Regions from separate parts of the Cellvibrio zantedeschiae genome, predicted to be linked through region 3. Evidence: predicted binding sites of a transcription regulator. Region 3 holds the regulator's gene; each other region holds the start of a gene.
What was found. The regulator LexA, encoded in region 3, represses DNA repair genes until DNA is damaged. The targets are predictions, from matches to a motif close to ACTGTNTNTANANACAGT.
Positions count from the first base shown of each region.

Region 1: recA (recombinase RecA) is a predicted target of LexA. The motif match lies at 2,957-2,974, and genes of this name have one in related genera.
Region 2: IE104_RS11870 (putative DNA modification/repair radical SAM protein) is a predicted target of LexA. The motif match lies at 2,537-2,554, and genes of this name have one in related genera.
Region 4: ruvC (crossover junction endodeoxyribonuclease RuvC) is a predicted target of LexA. The motif match lies at 2,561-2,578, and genes of this name have one in related genera.

Region 1 is NZ_BMYZ01000001.1:946,078-950,460, reverse strand. It holds gene IE104_RS04220 (efflux RND transporter periplasmic adaptor subunit) at 1-386, opposite strand, end outside; gene IE104_RS04215 (regulatory protein RecX) at 551-1,018, opposite strand; gene IE104_RS04210 (DUF4136 domain-containing protein) at 1,075-1,650, opposite strand; gene recA (recombinase RecA) at 1,803-2,852, opposite strand; gene IE104_RS04200 (VOC family protein) at 3,317-3,727, opposite strand; gene IE104_RS04195 (helix-turn-helix transcriptional regulator) at 3,724-4,206, opposite strand.
Region 2 is NZ_BMYZ01000002.1:249,963-254,345, forward strand. It holds gene IE104_RS11860 (ligand-binding sensor domain-containing diguanylate cyclase) at 1-432, shown strand, start outside; gene IE104_RS11865 (TIGR03915 family putative DNA repair protein) at 455-1,246, opposite strand; gene IE104_RS11870 (putative DNA modification/repair radical SAM protein) at 1,269-2,507, opposite strand; gene acs (acetate--CoA ligase) at 2,779-4,383, shown strand, end outside.
Region 3 is NZ_BMYZ01000001.1:1,954,196-1,958,578, forward strand. It holds gene cmoA (carboxy-S-adenosyl-L-methionine synthase CmoA) at 1-694, shown strand, start outside; gene cmoB (tRNA 5-methoxyuridine(34)/uridine 5-oxyacetic acid(34) synthase CmoB) at 691-1,662, shown strand; gene IE104_RS08665 (cell division inhibitor SulA) at 1,668-2,063, opposite strand; gene lexA (transcriptional repressor LexA) at 2,056-2,661, opposite strand; gene IE104_RS08675 (APC family permease) at 2,749-4,059, opposite strand; gene IE104_RS08680 (flavodoxin) at 4,108-4,383, opposite strand, start outside.
Region 4 is NZ_BMYZ01000001.1:814,498-818,880, forward strand. It holds gene aspS (aspartate--tRNA ligase) at 1-1,635, shown strand, start outside; gene IE104_RS03665 (YebC/PmpR family DNA-binding transcriptional regulator) at 1,738-2,481, shown strand; gene ruvC (crossover junction endodeoxyribonuclease RuvC) at 2,603-3,121, shown strand; gene ruvA (Holliday junction branch migration protein RuvA) at 3,219-3,836, shown strand; gene ruvB (Holliday junction branch migration DNA helicase RuvB) at 3,886-4,383, shown strand, end outside.

The DNA of each region.
Region 1 (4,383 bases), 1.0 Mb from region 3:
GAAGGTGAGACTGCGCCATTTTTGGCAAGTGATTGGGTGCGCTCTAATTGTTTCTTCGCCTCCTCTGCTGTCAAGCGAGCTTCTTCCATCAACGCGGATTCTTCCGCATTGGTCATCTCAACTAAGGTAGCGCCTTTGCTAACACGTTGCCCGTCATCAAAACGAATTTGCGTTACGGTTTTGGTGGCTTTAGCCGTTATTACGATAGATTCATAAGCCCGCAGATTGCCGAGCGCTTCAATATTATTTTGTAATTCACGAGGAGCCACAGACTGCACAATGACGTCTAAAGGCGTCTCTGGTTTATCTGACTTTTGAGCAAACGCGTGGAAAGACACAAGAAAGAGTGCGCAAGTTAATAAGCGTACTGGTGAAGGCAAAGGCATAATTACTCTCGATTGGTTAGCAATGAAAACATCTTAATAAAAAATGTTTTCGTTGTATTCAGGCTATAGCATCCTTTTGCCCAGAAAATTCGCTCGAGTTTAACACTTGTTAATTGATGAACATATTACAACTAATAAATATTAACATACATCAACGCACTACCTTAATCATCGCCTTCTAATGATTGCTTAAGAGCGTATTGAATATTGGCTGAGGAAAACCCCCTTGCGGTCAAAAAACGAATTCGCCTGGATTTTTCCTTCATATCGGAAACGAGTGTATTACCAAATTTTTTGACGTAAGCCTTCAACGCAAGTTGATTCCAGTCCGTGTGGCTCGACAAATATTGTGAGGCAAGTGCATCCGAAATACCCTTTTCTTTTAACTCGAGACGAATAACCAAAGCTCCCTTTCCCTGTCTTAAGCGCATACTTATATATGCCTCTGTAAAACGCTCATCGCTCTGCAATCCGTCCTGCTTCAATTTTTCCAACTCTCTGGCAATCCAATCAGGATGATCAAATTTTTTGCTTAACTTAACTTTAAGCTCATGAGCAGAATGCTCACGCATTGCTAAAAAATTCATGGCCGACATGCGTATGCTCGCGGGTGTAATTTCATGAACTGTCATTGAGTCGCCCATAAAAAAAGGCCGCATAGCGGCCGATTTTTAACAATTTATACTAATTACTTTACGGGAGGAAATTGTGCCAGCACTTCCAAAACCGCACTTGTCAGAATTTCACGTTGCTTTTGGGGGTTTAAGCCCTTATTCAATCGTTTTTCTGAAACACCACGCCAGATCGGCTGTTGTGTTTTAGCATCCACCATATCGATAATCAAACTACCTTGATTGTAAACTCTTATGCCACCATCAAGCGGGGGACGGTAAAACATTGAAGATGGATAACGATATCCCCTACCCCAAAAACCAAAGCCATACATTTGATCATAAGCAGTTGGCTCAAGCTTTTCCTCCATCACTACATGATAGGTTACATAAAAATCTGGCGTAGCTGACTCACCTACCGATTGATAACGTTTTGCCAGTTCTCCGTTCACCAAAGCATGAATATGACTTAAGGTAAATGGGGATATCAGAATGTTCTCTTTAGTATCTTGCTTAGCGCTTTTTACCGCAAAAGATTTAAGCGCAGCAAAGTTATAGCTGGCTTCGTAATCTGTAGCTACATAAGGTTTGGTGGCGCAGCCGCTTAAACACATAAGCGCTACCAACAAACTGAATAAACCGGCTTTTAACATTTCGAACCTCTTGGCTGCATCTATAAAATGTTTAGCAGAGCTAAAACTCTGTTGCGCAGCATACTCAGACTACCTATGACACGCAACAGTGCAGCACATACTTGAACAATTGTTAACGAGTTCCCCCCGTGCAAGCAAGAAACGCTAACAACTTATTCAGACATCTCCACTTCGTCCGCAGAATCGGCACCATTTGCACTGAGGGACAATGCTGGAGACTCAAGCAATTCAGTACGAACTCTTGCTTCTAGCTCTTTTGCTATGACAGGGTTTTCTTGCAAAAATTTCATAACATTGTTTTTGCCCTGACCAATTTTATTTCCTTGATAGCTATACCAAGCACCCGCTTTGTCAATCATGCCCAGCTTCACGCCATAATCCACAACTTCGCCCATTCGATTGATGCCAGATCCGTAAAGAATTTGGAATTCGGTCTGTTTAAAAGGTGGCGCCACTTTGTTCTTAACTACTTTAACGCGAGTCTCGGAACCAATAACCTCTTCACCTTCTTTAACTGCGCCAATACGACGGATATCGAGACGCACAGATGCGTAGAACTTCAACGCATTACCACCAGTAGTGGTTTCGGGGTTGCCAAACATAACGCCGATTTTCATACGAATTTGGTTAATAAAAATCACCAGGCAATTGGCATTTTTAATGTTACCGGTGATTTTACGTAGCGCCTGCGACATTAAACGTGCCTGCAAGCCCACATGATGATCACCCATCTCACCTTCAATTTCAGCGCGAGGAGTCAATGCTGCCACCGAGTCGACGACTAATACATCAACCGCACCTGAGCGGACTAACATGTCGGTTACTTCAAGAGCCTGTTCACCAGTGTCCGGCTGGGAAATGATCAAATCCTCAACATTTACGCCTAATTTCGCCGCATAGATTGGATCTAACGCATGTTCCGCATCAATAAACGCACAGTTACCGCCAGCGCGTTGAGCTTCAGCTATAACTTGCAAGGTTAAGGTAGTTTTACCCGAGGACTCTGGACCATATATTTCAACAATACGGCCTTTGGGTAAACCGCCAATTCCCAAGGCTACGTCAAGCCCTATAGAACCGGTGGAGATAGAAGGAATGGCGACTTGTTCTTTGTCGCCCATACGCATAACAGTTCCTTTACCAAATTGACGTTCAATTTGACTTAGCGCAGCTTGTAAAGCCTTTTCTTTGTTCGCATCCATTTGACACCTCAACATAAAAAATTAGTAGTAAGACGATATATTAGGATTATACGCCGAGAGACATCGCACACTCTTCAGCTATGAACCTAGACTACACCAAAAAACCTGTATACGCAAACAGTTGTTGTTATATACAGGTTTTACCATCTTAAGCGTAATCTTTCCGAATCAATGGAACGCTTGCCAAGCTTCGAGAAGTCATAATTATCACTTTAACGGCACTTTGCGCCACGCAGTTTGGGAGACAATTATACGGTTAGGCTTCAACTGATTTTTTAAAATACGGTGCTGCAAAGAGATAAGTGCCTGTGAGAAAGAGAACTGCTAAAGGAGCTAGCGGAGAATAAGTAATCCACGCTGGTGGCTCTCCACTTGCCCTAACCGCAAAGTTTAGAACGACAGTGAGTGCGAAAACCAACGATGTCCATCGATGGAAATTACGAAGCAAATACGCGCTCTTCATATTATGACCTCCGCGATTGCAGTAATTTCCAACCGTTACCCGATGGGTCGCGGAAGCCGGCATCAACGGTTCCATAACGTTCAACAGGCTCTTGTATGAGCTCCACTCCAGCTGCTCGCAAACGCTCGCAAGTGGCAAAACAATCTGACACTTCCAGAACTAATGGTGGCATAGCGCCTTTGGCAAGTACCTCATTTACCGATTTAGCCGTTGCCGCATCAATTGTTGGCGGCCCGGGAAGAAATAGACCGAGCTGGAAAAGCATCTGCCCCGGGTATTGAACCGTAAGCCATCGGTAGTCTCCGTTACGCACATCGGTATGGACCATAAACCCAACTTTTTTTACATAAAATTCCAGTGCCTCTTGTTGATCGCGCACGTAAATTCCTACCACTTGTACACCTTCACTCATGTTGACGCCTCGCTTGATAAGTCATTGTTCGAATCGTCATTCTGGCCCAAACGCTCTTGGCTCCGCTTCTCCGAAACTGCTCTTTTTAACTTTGGACGATCAATTTCTTTGAGGACACACAAAGGAATTTCAGCAGGGATGTCGGCAACTCTCGAACTAGCTCGATTGGTTTCAGGATTGGACCCAGTTATATCACGGAAGGTTCTACCGAATGTTCCCATACTCAGCCAGCCCGTTCCAAAAGCTATATCAGTTACAGCTTGGTCGGTATTGCGAAGCATTGCTTTTGCTCTTTCGATACGTCGCGACAGCAAGTAGCGATGAGGTGGAATGCCAAAGGCTTTTTTGAAGGAACGCGCAAAATGCGCAGGCGACACGCAGCTAATGCGCGCGAGACGTTCAACGGACCAGTCATCTTCAGAATGACTATCCATTTGATCTTTTGCCCGGAGTAATCTGCGGAGTAAATCTGTATCCATGGCCTATGAAGCCTCCGTGGAATAAAGGTGAGACGTTAAACTAACAATAGAACTCTCGTCGAATTAGTTTACACAACCAACCGAAGCCTTAAGGTTAAATTCGATAACTTCCTCTATTTCAAGAAGAAAAATTCATGGGTCTGAATATTGCTTTCCGCTTTATTGTTGTACAAATTT
Region 2 (4,383 bases), on a different contig from region 3:
ATGAAAATTTGCCGTGAATCTGATTGCGTTGTACGTTGGGGTGGTGAAGAGTTTTTAATTGTCAGCCGCTTTGCCGACCGTGAAGAGGCGCCGCTCATGGCAGAACGTATTCGCAAAGCAATGGAGAAACACGACTTTGTGTTAGCTGATGGAAAAGTCTTGAAAAAAACCTGCTCTATTGGATTTGCCTGTTTTCCTTTCTTACCTAATCACCCCTTGGAACTGTCGTGGGAGCAAGTCATTGATATTGCTGACCATGCACTTTACGCCGCGAAAAAATCTGGCCGTAACCGCAGTGTTGGGCTTGCTGCTAATACGGATACTAATCATCACCACTTGCATCAACGCATTAGCAGTAATCTCAAAGAGATGATTGCCCACAAGGATATATCGGTAATAGCGACAGAGGGCGATGAGTTAGTTTGGGATTAATACGGAAAGTCGCAAAAATAATTTACGTTGCCACGTTCATGCGCTTTTCAATTTTCGGATGCTTTTCAATAAGATGTTTCCAGTAGCGTTTTGGCATATGCCGCAAATGCAAACGCAGGTTACTGCGTTCCTTGATGTTTACGCTGTGAAAATAAACGCCCCATAGTTTTTGAAAAGCTAATTCTTTATCATCCATTTTATGAGTAGATTGCTGGTCGCGGATATTAATGTTATGTGCATCTACAAATTGGCATTCCTGTAAATCATAAACCAATCCATAACTGCGTTTTTGATCCACAATCAACCAGCGCTGGTCGGCGTAGCGCCGTTCAAAGTGTTCGCCTATTAAAGGCAATACATTAAAGTCGGGTTCAATCTCTGCGTAAAATAATCCGTTTTCCAATTTTTGAAAGCGTACAAAGGCATGCATGCGATGAACTTCGCGGCTAATCATGCGATCAATTTGCGCGACTTCCAAAACGGTGGCATTGGCAAAGTTGCTTAATATAGTCACATCTTTGGCGGCCATAATAATTTTTACCATGTTATAAATCAGCATCTCCATGTGTGTCAGTTCGGATAAAAAAAGGCGATACAATAGTTGCGCGCCGCGTTCGCTGGAATAAAGATCAACTGCTTTTAATACGCGCTCAGCCTGGTCCAGGTCGGTTGCAATCAACACAGTTTCATCCAGCAAACTAAATTGCGTTAAACCCTCAATCGCAATAGCGGTGGGTGGAACTTTGGTTTGGAAAATAGCGAATATGCAACTCAACAAACCTTCAAAGCTTCCATCGTACGCATAAATTTTCACTGCTGTATTTTCCTGGATGTTGTCAGCCAAATAATGACATCTGGGTTTTTTGTACGGTTTTGTCTGCAATTAATAGCTGCCGTAAATCATGCATCTGCAAATCTTTTCGTTGCACGGGTGCGCCGGGGCATTGAATAAAATAACGCGCGCGTTTTAGCGCTACGCCCATTTGCTGTAAGTGATCCATATGTAAACGCTGATGAATACGCGAGCTTACAATTTTCTGGGCAGATTTCACTCCAACACCAGGGATTCGCAAAATCATTTCGTAATCTGCATGGTTAATATCTACTGGAAACAAATGCGGATTGCGCAGCGCGTAACTGACTTTCGGGTCTACTTCCAAATCAAGATTCGGATATTGGTCATTGACTATATCGCCCACGCCAAATTTATAAAAACGCAGCAACCAATCGGCTTGATAGATTCGGTTTTCGCGAATTAACGGCGGCGCCGAAAGCAGGGGAACGCGATTATCTGTTTTAATCGGCACATAGCCAGAGTAATAAACCCGCTTTAATTTTTGTGTGTTGTAGAGGTTATCGGCAAGCTGCAAAATTTGGTGGTCGTTTTCCGATGTCGCACCCACAATCAATTGCGTGCTTTGGCCTGCCGGTAAAAACAACGGCGTTTTCTTAAAATGCTTTTTGTCGTCGGTGTAGCGAAATTTTTCCTCCGTCAAATAATTCATGGGTGTGATGATATCGGTGTAATTTTTTTCCGGCGCGACTTTTTTAAGGTTCATCTCTGAGGGAATTTCAATATTCACACTTAAGCGGTCAGCGTAGAGGCCGGCTTCATGTAATAACTCGGGGCTTGCGCCGGGAATCGCCTTTAAATGTATATAGCCATTAAAGTTGTGTGTGGTGCGCAAGGTTTTGGCAACGCGTACCAAACGCTCCATGGTGTTGTCGGCGCTTTTAAAAATCCCCGAGCTTAAAAACAAGCCTTCAATGTAATTGCGGCGATAAAAATTAATCGTTAAATCCACAACTTCTTCTACCGTAAAGCCTGCGCGCTTTACATCGTTGCTGCGTCGGCTTACACAGTAGGCGCAATCGTAAATGCAGTGGTTGGTTAAGAGGATTTTCAGCAGCGAAACACAACGCCCGTCTTCCGTATAACTGTGGCAAATCCCCATGCCGGTGGCGTCGCCCAAGCCTTTATTGTGATTGGCGCGTTTGCTGCCACTGGAGGAACAGGATGCATCGTATTTGGCTGCATCTGACAAGATTGTCAGCTTTTCTAATATGTTGCCCACAGCGTTCTCCCCATGAATAAAGAATGATAACTGTATATCCACACAGTATTTGTGGCAAGCTAAAAATTGGGCGTTTACAGTGAGAGCTAGGTTTCAAAAACAATAAATTTTTGTTTAGGACAACGTTGTCATTGAAAAAAGTTCGAATGAACTGTTAAGCTAGCTGCCCTGATTTTCCGGGTTGGGCTCATATCCTGTAACCCGTTACACCATGCTTCAAACGGCATTGGTCAGAGTAGTCATAACAAAATAACAGCAGTGAGAATCAACCATGTCAGAAGTGCACGTGTATCCCGTTCCCGACAGTTTTAAGAACTCTTCCTCCATTGATTTGGAGGGCTACCAAGCGATGTACGATCAATCGGTAAATGATCCTGATACCTTTTGGGCGGAGCAGGCAAACCAGTTTTTGACATGGCAGGCGCCTTGGTCACAAGTCACTAAAAGTGATTTGAACAAAGGCGAAGTAGCCTGGTTTATTGATGGCAAGTTGAACGTAAGCCTTAACTGTATTGATCGCCATTTGCCTGCGCGTGCCGACCAAGTTGCAATCATTTGGGAAGGTGATGACCCGGATGAAGATCAATTTATTTCCTATCAAGAATTGCATGACCAAGTTTGCCGGCTTGCCAACGCTTTGCGCGCGCGCGGCGTGAAAAAGGGCGACCGCGTTTGCATCTATATGCCAATGATTCCCGAAGCGACCTACGCTATGTTGGCCTGTGCCCGCGTGGGTGCCGTGCATTCAGTGGTGTTTGGTGGCTTCTCACCAGAAGCCTTGAAAGACCGCATTTTGGATGCGGATTGTCAGGTGGTAATCACTGCCGATGAAGGCCTGCGCGGTGGCAAACGTGTTCCCTTAAAGGCGAATGCAGATACGGCTTTGGCAAATTGCCCGAATGTTCATACCTGCATAGTTGTGCGCCGCACTGCCGGTTCCATCAGTTGGGACGGTGCCCGCGATTTCTGGTATCACGACTTAATCGCCAAACAAGCGGCCACCTGCGAACCAGAAGTAATGGATGCGGAAGACCCGCTGTTTATCCTTTACACATCAGGTTCAACCGGTAAGCCAAAAGGTGTGTTGCACACCACCGGTGGCTATTTGTTGCAGGCGGCCATGACTCACAAATACGTGTTCGATTATCAGGAAGGCGAAACTTACTGGTGTACGGCAGATGTGGGTTGGGTGACTGGCCACAGCTATATTGTTTACGGCCCTCTCACTAACGGCGCGACGACCTTAGTCTTTGAAGGTATCCCAACTTATCCAGATGCCTCGCGCTTTTGGCAAGTAATCGATAAGCATCAAGTAAACATTTTCTACACAGCCCCAACCGCCATTCGCGCGCTTATGGGCGCGGGCGATGATTGGGTGAAAAAGACTGCGCGTACCAGTTTGCGTGTGCTTGGCACCGTGGGCGAACCAATCAATCCTGAAGCTTGGGAGTGGTATTACCGCGTGATTGGCGATAGCCGTTGCCCGATTGTGGATACGTGGTGGCAAACTGAAACCGGTGCGCACATGCTCACTCCATTACCGGGTGCAATCGCGCTTAAACCAGGTTCTGCAACGCTTCCATTCTTTGGCGTGCAACCCGCGTTGCTGGATGCCGAAGGCAAAGAAGTACAAGGTGCAGGTGAAGGTAATTTGGTGATTAAAGCTGCATGGCCAAGCCAAATTCGCAGCGTTTATGGCGATCACCAACGTTGTATCGATACCTACTACAGCACTTACCCCGGTTACTACTTCACCGGCGACGGCGCACGTCGCGATGAAGATGGTTACTACTGGATTACCGGTCGCGTGGACGACGTACTCAACGTATCCGGCCACCGTATGGGTACTGCAGAAGTTGAATCTGCGTTGGTGTTA
Region 3 (4,383 bases):
ACCGCAGGTTAACGCCTTCGCGTTTGATGAAGGTGTGGTCAATGTATTTCCCGACATGATCAAACGCTCAGTCCCGGGCTATGCCACTATCATTAATATGATTGGTAATCTGGCAGAGCGTTATGCTCAAGCCGACAGCTTTTGTTATGACTTGGGATGCTCACTGGGTGCAGCCACCTTGGCCATGCGCCATCGAATTCAAGCCGCGAATTGCAGCATAATTGGTGTAGATAATTCTGCTGCGATGATATCGCGTTGTGAACAAGTTATTGCAGCCGATAGCGCGGAAATAGATGTGGAATTGCATTGCGCAGATTTGTGCGAATTCCCGATTAACAATGCGTCAGTTACCGTATTGAACTTTACTTTGCAGTTTATTGCCTTGGAAAAACGCGCCGCGATTTTGCGCAAAATCTACGAGGGATTAAAACCTAATGGTGTTTTAATCCTGTCGGAAAAGCTCGCCTTTGACGATGAACAGCATCAAGCTCTCATGATTGAACTGCACCACAACTTCAAGCGCGCTAACGGTTACAGTGATTTAGAAATTGCGCAAAAGCGCAGCGCTATTGAAAATGTTCTTATTCCAGAAACCCTCGCCACTCACCGTCAGCGCCTTAAAGATGCAGGTTTTGCCAGCGTAGATGTTTGGTTTCAATGTTTTAATTTTGCCTCGATAATCGCCATCAAATGATTGAATACTCCACCTTACTCGCATACTTGCCTGAAAGCCCTCTCGCACCTTGGTCCGCTGATTTACCACAGCAAATTGCTGATGGCCTGTGTGAAAAACGTTACGGCGATTTGCCGGATTGGAAACAAGCACTTGCACGCCTACCCAAAATTACCAGCAGCCAAAATAATTTTAGCGATAAAGTTGAGATAGGCGCGCCCACAGATTGCGATGCGGCAACCCGCGCAGAATTACAACAAACGTTGGAAGCACTTATTCCCTGGCGCAAAGGCCCCTATTGGTTGCACGGTATTCATCTCGACACAGAGTGGCGCTCAGATTGGAAATGGGATCGCGTCACTCCCCATTTGGCCCCACTCAAAAATAGATTAATTTTGGATGTTGGGTGCGGCAACGGCTACCACTGCTGGCGCATGCTGGGTGAAGGAGCGCACCGCGTAATTGGAATAGATCCATCGCCACGCTTTGTAGTCCAATTCCATATGATTAAACAACTTGCAGACAAGGATTATCCAATTGATGTTTTGCCGGTAGGAATAGAAGATCTACCGCCTAAACTGCAAGCGTTTGATACGGTTTTTTCCATGGGTGTTTTCTATCATCGCAAATCACCTATGGATCATTTGCGCGAACTTAAGGAAGCACTGCGCCCCGGCGGGCAGCTGGTGCTGGAAACCTTGGTAATTGAAGGCGGCTTGGGCGATGTTCTGGTACCCGAAGGGCGTTATGCGAAGATGAATAACGTATGGTTTTTACCGAGCTGCGAAACCATGCTGAGCTGGTTACGCAAAATGGGTTTTAATAACGCGAGAGTTGTCGACGTTTGCACAACGTCAGTTGAAGAACAACGCTCAACTCATTGGATGAAATTTCATTCACTCCCTGAATTTCTAGATCCTCAAAACCCTTCGCTAACTGCTGAAGGACATCCGGCGCCTATTCGTGCCGTTTTTGTAGCAGAAGCTTAAATCGACTACCTAACTCTTAACAACAAGCCTTGGCATTGGCCTTGGTAAGCTGCATTTTCAAGTTGCTTTAACTCTTTGTCTGTCAGCTTTCCAGGGCTTGCGATTACCGTGTGGCTATTACCAGCCGCCAGGGCTTCCCACGTAATCCACAACCGACTCGCTTCATCACTACAGTGAATTAAACGCACAAAACGCGTATCAACACCGAAAGATTCCAGAAACTCCCGCGATAAATGTTGCGGCGCAATCCAAGTGACCCAACGATCAACACAACTCTGCGTTAAAAACGCAATCATGGGCATCAGTAACGCAGCTTGTTCAGGTGATGCGTTGGCAATAATCAGTTCAGTAATACCGCAGCTGGTTGCTGCAGGCTGACTAGCTTGACGAATATTATTCACGACGAATCACTCCTACACTTAAACCTTCGATAGTAAATTCCTGATCAGTCAAATCCACCTGGATAACATCAAAATCTGGATTTTCTGGCCACAGCTCCACTTGGGAACGGTTGCCAATTCGCTTGTAGCGTTTCACAGTCACTTCTTCGCCTATACGCGCTACCACAATTTGGCCGCTACGAACCTGGTCGGTACGATGAACTGCCAACAAATCTCCATCCAGGATGCCAGCGTCCTTCATACTCATGCCATTAACGCGCAGAAGATAATCCGCAGAAGGTGAAAAGAAGTTGGGGGGAATGTTGCAGTAATCTTCAATATGTTCTTGCGCAAGAATGGGATTACCCGCAGCAACACGGCCTACAATAGGAACGCCTTCATCAACCGTCTCTGGCAGGCGAATACCGCGTGATGCACCTGGAACGATTTCAATAGCGCCTTTTTTAGCGAGGGCTTTGATATGCTCTTCGGCAGCATTAGGGGATTTATAACCAAGAATACGTGCGATTTCTGCACGGGTGGGCGGATAGCCGGTTTCTTCGGCATAATCCTTGATGAGCTGTAAAACCTGTTCCTGACGCGCCGTGAGATTGTACATAACCACCCCTGTTGATCTGTTTGTTTATACAGTAATTGGGATTATATACAGTATTTTATACAGTGCAACAAGTTTTTTTAACGAAAATTAATCAGCATTGGCGGGGTTGCTGGAGATCGACGCTGGTCTGATTACAAAATAGAGAATCACGATTACCACCAGAATAGCGCCTGCAACTTTGATTTCCTCGATCTTGGCGTAAGACAACATCAAGGCACAGACGACGGTACCAAGCACAGGGACTACCGCTGGAATTTCAAATCGACCTTTAGGCTCCCCCTTGCGATACTTCAGTACCACTAGTGCCAAATTAACCATCATGAAACATATCAATAGCAGCACACTGGTAGCGCGCGCCAGCGACGCAATATTACCGGTCAGCGCAAGCACTAACATAAAACCAAGCACTGCGAGCGACGAAACATAAGGCGTGCGGCGGCGGCTTACCTTGCCAAGCACCTTAGGCATCAACCCCTGATTCGCCATCCCATAGATAAGCCGCGAACCCATAATGAAATTGAGCAGCGCAGTATTAGCTACCGCAAACATCGCAATGAAAGCAAAAGCAATAGGAGGAAACCAGGGTGCAGCCCGTTTGACCACATCTACCAAGGGGGCTGAGGACGTTGCAAGTTCAGCTGCCGGAATCACTGAAACCGCAACAAGCGAAATGGTTACATAAATAGTCGACGCAATAAGCACCGCCAGCAAAATCCCCTTGGGCATGGTTGATTCGGGATTTTTAACTTCTTCGCTGACGTTGATAATATCTTCAAATCCGACAAACGAATAAAACGTGAGCACCGCCCCCGACAGAATCAACGAAAAACTCAGATCACCCGCAGGATTCGCCACGGTTACTGTGCTGGTGTAATCGACCGAACCAATAAATTTTGCACCCACGGAGATGACTAGCAAAAGCCCGCCAAGCTCTATGCCGGTACACAACATATTCATCCACATAGATTCGCGAATGCCACGAATCACCACTCCCGCCAAAACCAAACAAAAGGTAACCACTACCAAGTCCACAGGTACTGCAGATACCAGCGTCGTAAAATATCCAGCAAAGGCGCGGCTACCCGCAGCCATTGAGGTTACGCCCGATGAAAGCGCGGCAAGACCTATGACATAAGCCAAAAAATTGCTTTTAAACGCGTGATGAGTAAAAAAAGATGCACCACCTGCGCGCGGATAGCGTGAACCAAGGGATGCATAGGAAAGCCCGGTCAAGCCAGCCGCCACCATACTGGCGAGGAATGCCATCCAAATGCCGTTCCCCATTTCACCGGCAGCTTTACCTATAAGCGCATATATACCGGCACCAAGAATATCGCCCACACCGTAGATAACCAGCGCAAATAATCCAATGTGACGATGTAAGGCTTGAGGAGTCATGGCGTGAGCTCAAAAGACATGCAGTGTGATATTAAATAAATACCAGAGCTAATCATCAACTTCGTGAAGAGGAGTCTCAAGACCAAATTCAGTGTGAAGTTGTGCGCACCAGCGATTTAAACGAGCAGCAGTCAGATGTTCCTGATGATCTTCATCAAGCGCCAAGCCAACGAATTTTCCCGCGCCTGGAATCTCTGCCTTGGAGGCCGAAAACTCGTAACCCTCTATAGACCAATGCCCAACAATATTAGGGGCGGATTGAATGACCACATCGTGCAGCATACCCATAGCATCCAGAAAGTAGTCGCTGTAGCCGAATTGATC
Region 4 (4,383 bases), 1.1 Mb from region 3:
TTGGCTGATAAGGTGCGCGGCGAATATGTTTTGCAAGTTACTGGTAAGGTTCGCGCTCGTGCAGCAGCAGCTGTAAACCCGAATATGGCGAGCGGCGAGATCGAAGTTTACGGCACGGGTTTGAAAATCCTGAACGAAGCCGAAACTATTCCGTTCCCATTGGATGCATTTTCAAACGTAGGTGAAGAAACTCGTTTGAAATATCGATTCCTCGATTTGCGCCGTTTAGAGATGCAAAAAAGTTTGCGCTTCCGTTCAAAAGTGACCAGCGCAATTCGCAATTATTTAGATCGCAATAACTTTTTGGATATTGAAACGCCAATTCTGACTCGTGCTACCCCCGAAGGTGCGCGCGATTATTTGGTGCCATCACGTACCCACGAAAATAAATTTTTCGCATTGCCACAATCGCCACAGTTGTTTAAACAATTGTTAATGGTGGCTGGTTTTGATCGCTACTACCAAATCGCAAAATGTTTCCGCGATGAAGATTTGCGTGCAGATCGCCAACCAGAATTTACCCAGATCGATATCGAAACTTCATTCATGACCCAAGACCAGATTATGTCTGTGACTGAAGGTATGATTCGCGAAGTGTTTAAAGATTTGAAAGGTGTAGAGTTCGACGAATTGCAACGCATGCCTTTCTCTGAAGCCATCGCAAAATACGGATCAGATAAACCTGATATGCGTATTCCGTTGGAATTGGTTGATGTTAAAGACCTGGTTGCCGAAGTAGATTTTAAAGTATTTGCTGGCCCAGCGAACGATCCAAAATCTCGCGTAACTGCGCTCAAAGTCCCCGGTGGAAATGAAAAGTTAACGCGCAAGCAAATCGACGACTACACCAAGTTCGTAAGCATCTACGGTGCAAAAGGTTTGGCGTACATTAAAGTTAACGACAAGAATGATCTTGAAGAAGGTTTGCAATCTCCAATCGTTAAAAATCTCCCTGTTCCAGTTCGTGCCGCAATTCTTGAGCGCGTTGGTGCAGAAAACGGTGACTTGATTTTCTTCGGTGCCGACAAGCACAAAATCGTAACTGAAGCTTTGGGCGCATTGCGTTGCAAACTCGGTGCAGATTTGAATTTGTACACCAAAGAGTGGGCAATGTTGTGGGTTGTTGATTTCCCGATGTTCGAAGAATTGGATGACGGCAGCTTGACTGCAATTCACCATCCATTTACTGCGCCTTCTTGTTCACCAGAAGAATTGGCTGCAAACCCGGCGACTGCATTGTCACAAGCTTACGATTTGGTATTAAACGGTACTGAATTGGGCGGTGGTTCTGTGCGTATCCACACCAAGGAAATGCAACAAACTGTGTTCAACATCCTTGGCATTAGCGAAGAAGAGCAACGCGAAAAATTTGGCTTCCTGTTGGACGCATTGAAATATGGTGCACCACCGCACGGTGGTTTGGCATTCGGTTTGGATCGCTTGATTATGTTGATGATTGGCGCAAGCTCAATCCGCGATGTAATCGCCTTCCCGAAAACCCAAAGCGCTGCTTGTGTAATGACTGACGCCCCAGGTTTTGTAGACGATTTGCAATTGCGTGAATTGCACATTCGTTTACGCAAGAAAGAAAAAGCCGAAGCTGCACCAGCTGAAGGCGCTGAGTACGGAATGTAATCGCACTTGAAACAACGCGATTGAAAAAGGGTGGGCAATGCCCGCCCTTTTTTTATGGGATTTTTAATCTTGAATTAAATAAAAGTATCTTGGAGAAACAAGATGGCAGGCCACAGTAAATGGCACAACATGCGTCACCGCAAAGCGCGACAAGATGCCAAACGCGTAAAAATTTTTACCAAACTCATTCGTGAGATAACTGTTGCCGCAAAAAGCAGCGCAAACATTGCAGACAACCCGCGCTTGCGTGCTGCAGTTGACGACGCACTTTACAACAACATGAAGCGTGATTCGATTGAGAAAGCGATTGCGCGTGGCGCTGGTACAACTGAAGCGGATAATTACGAAGAGTTAACTTATGAAGGTTACGGCGTAAACGGCGTTGCCTTTATTGTTGAATGTATGACCGACAACCGTAATCGCACCGCGGGCGAAGTTCGCCATGCGTTCGATAAGCGTGGCGGAAATCTCGGTACAAACGGTTCTGTTTCTTATCTGTTTGCACGCAAAGGCCAAATCAGTTTTGCGCCAGGTATAAGCGAAGATGCATTAATGGAAGCTGCGCTGGAAGCTGGCGCAGATGATGTGATTGCCAATGATGATGGTTCCATCGAAATCTTCACCGCGTTTGAAGATTATCTGAATGTAAAAGATGCGCTGATTGCGGCTGGCTTCAAGCCTGAGCACTCCGAAATTATTATGCAGCCGTCATTAACCGTATCGCTCGATAAAGACCAGGCCGAAAAAATCCTCGCATTAATTGATATGCTTGAAGATCTGGACGATGTGCAGAAGGTTTATACCAATGCGGATATTTCAGAAGAAATCATGGAGCAAATCGGTTAGTTTCTATCTACATCCTCTCTTTAGAATAGCTGCTTGCTTTAGGTGCATGCAGCTTGCCTAGATGCCATCTTCATGTAACACTGTACGTATCTACAGTTTATGCATGATCTTGGTTCTGCTTATGGCACTTATCCTCGGTATAGATCCCGGCTCACGTAAAACCGGTTTTGGCATTATCAACGCGAATGGCAATAAAACCGAATACGTCACTAGCGGAGTTATACGTATTCCGGAGGTGGAATTGTCTGAGCGGTTAAAAATCATTTTCAATTCCATCACTCAGATTATTAATCAATATTGTCCGCAGGAAATGGCCATTGAACAGGTTTTTATGGCCAAGAACGCGGCTTCAGCTCTTAAGCTTGGGCAGGCGAGGGGCGCCGCAATCGTGGCCGCTGTCGCCTTGGATATGCCAGTTTCAGAATATGAAGCGCGCAAAGTGAAGCAGTCGGTCGTAGGCAACGGTGCAGCAGATAAGCTTCAAGTCCAGCATATGGTGAAAACACTGTTGCGGCTGCCCGCCGTTCCACAAGAAGATGCTGCAGATGCACTTGCCGTCGCTCTTTGTCATGCCAACAGTTCCCAGCATTTAATTAAGTTGGCCGGTTCAGTAAGCTTTCGGCGAGGCAGGGTGGTTTAATAATAATCCCAAAGTTTTCCCGGTAAAGATTCAAATTTTTAAAATGTTTAAACTGCATTACAATCGCCCTCAACGTTAACACAGGCTAAAAGCGCACATGATTGGACGTCTCCGTGGCACCCTCATTGAAAAGCAACCTCCTTATTTATTGCTGGATGTAAATGGCGTTGGCTACGAGCTACAAGCGCCCATGACAACTTTCTATCGTCTCCCGGCAATGGGTGCAGAAGTTATTTTGCACACGCATTTGTCCATCACCGAAAACTTGCACCAACTTTTTGGTTTTGCTGATCAGCGTGACCGCTCCCTCTTTCGCACCTTGATAAAAGTAAATGGTGTTGGTCCCAAGTTAGCAGTAGCGATTTTGTCGGGCATGGAGGCGGATGATATCGCTCGCTGTGTGCGCGACAATAATGTTAAAGCCTTAACCAAAGTGCCAGGCATAGGCGCCAAAACGGCTGAACGATTGGTGATTGAGTTACGTGATCGCTTGAAAAATTGGGATATGCCCCATAACGATCTGCTGGCGCATAATGAAATCAAGCAAATTGTTAGCGACAATGATACTTACGCAGAAGCTGAAAGTGCATTGGTGGCCTTGGGTTATAAACCTGTGGAAGCTGCAAAAATGATTTCCGCAGCATCCAAGCAAAAACCAGATGCTAAGAGTGAAGAGCTCATTCGCTTGGCTTTGCGTTCTATGGCTAGCTCCTGATTTCTCTTAATAAGACATTCACACACTTTGTTTATCTTACGAGCTGATAATGATTGAAACAGATCGCCTGATTGCCCCCGCCGCCAAAGAGCGTGAAGATTATTTGGATCGCACTGTGCGCCCCAAAAGCCTTGCGGATTATGTTGGGCAGCCTGTTGTGCGTGAGCAGATGGAAATTTTTATCGGTGCTGCCAAAAAACGCAACGAAGCGCTGGATCATACCTTGGTATTCGGTCCGCCTGGATTGGGTAAGACCACGCTCGCCAATATTATTGCTAATGAAATGGGCGTATCGCTAAAAAGTACTTCTGGCCCGGTATTAGAAAAAGCCGGTGATTTAGCTGCACTTATGACTAATCTGGAGCCGGGCGATGTGTTGTTTATTGACGAAATACATCGCTTGAGCCCTGTGGTGGAGGAGATTCTTTATCCAGCCATGGAGGATTTCCAGCTGGATATTATGATTGGTGAAGGCCCCGCTGCACGCTCCATTAAGCTGGATTTACCGCAGTTTACTTTGGTGGGGGCAACTACTCGTGCCGGACTT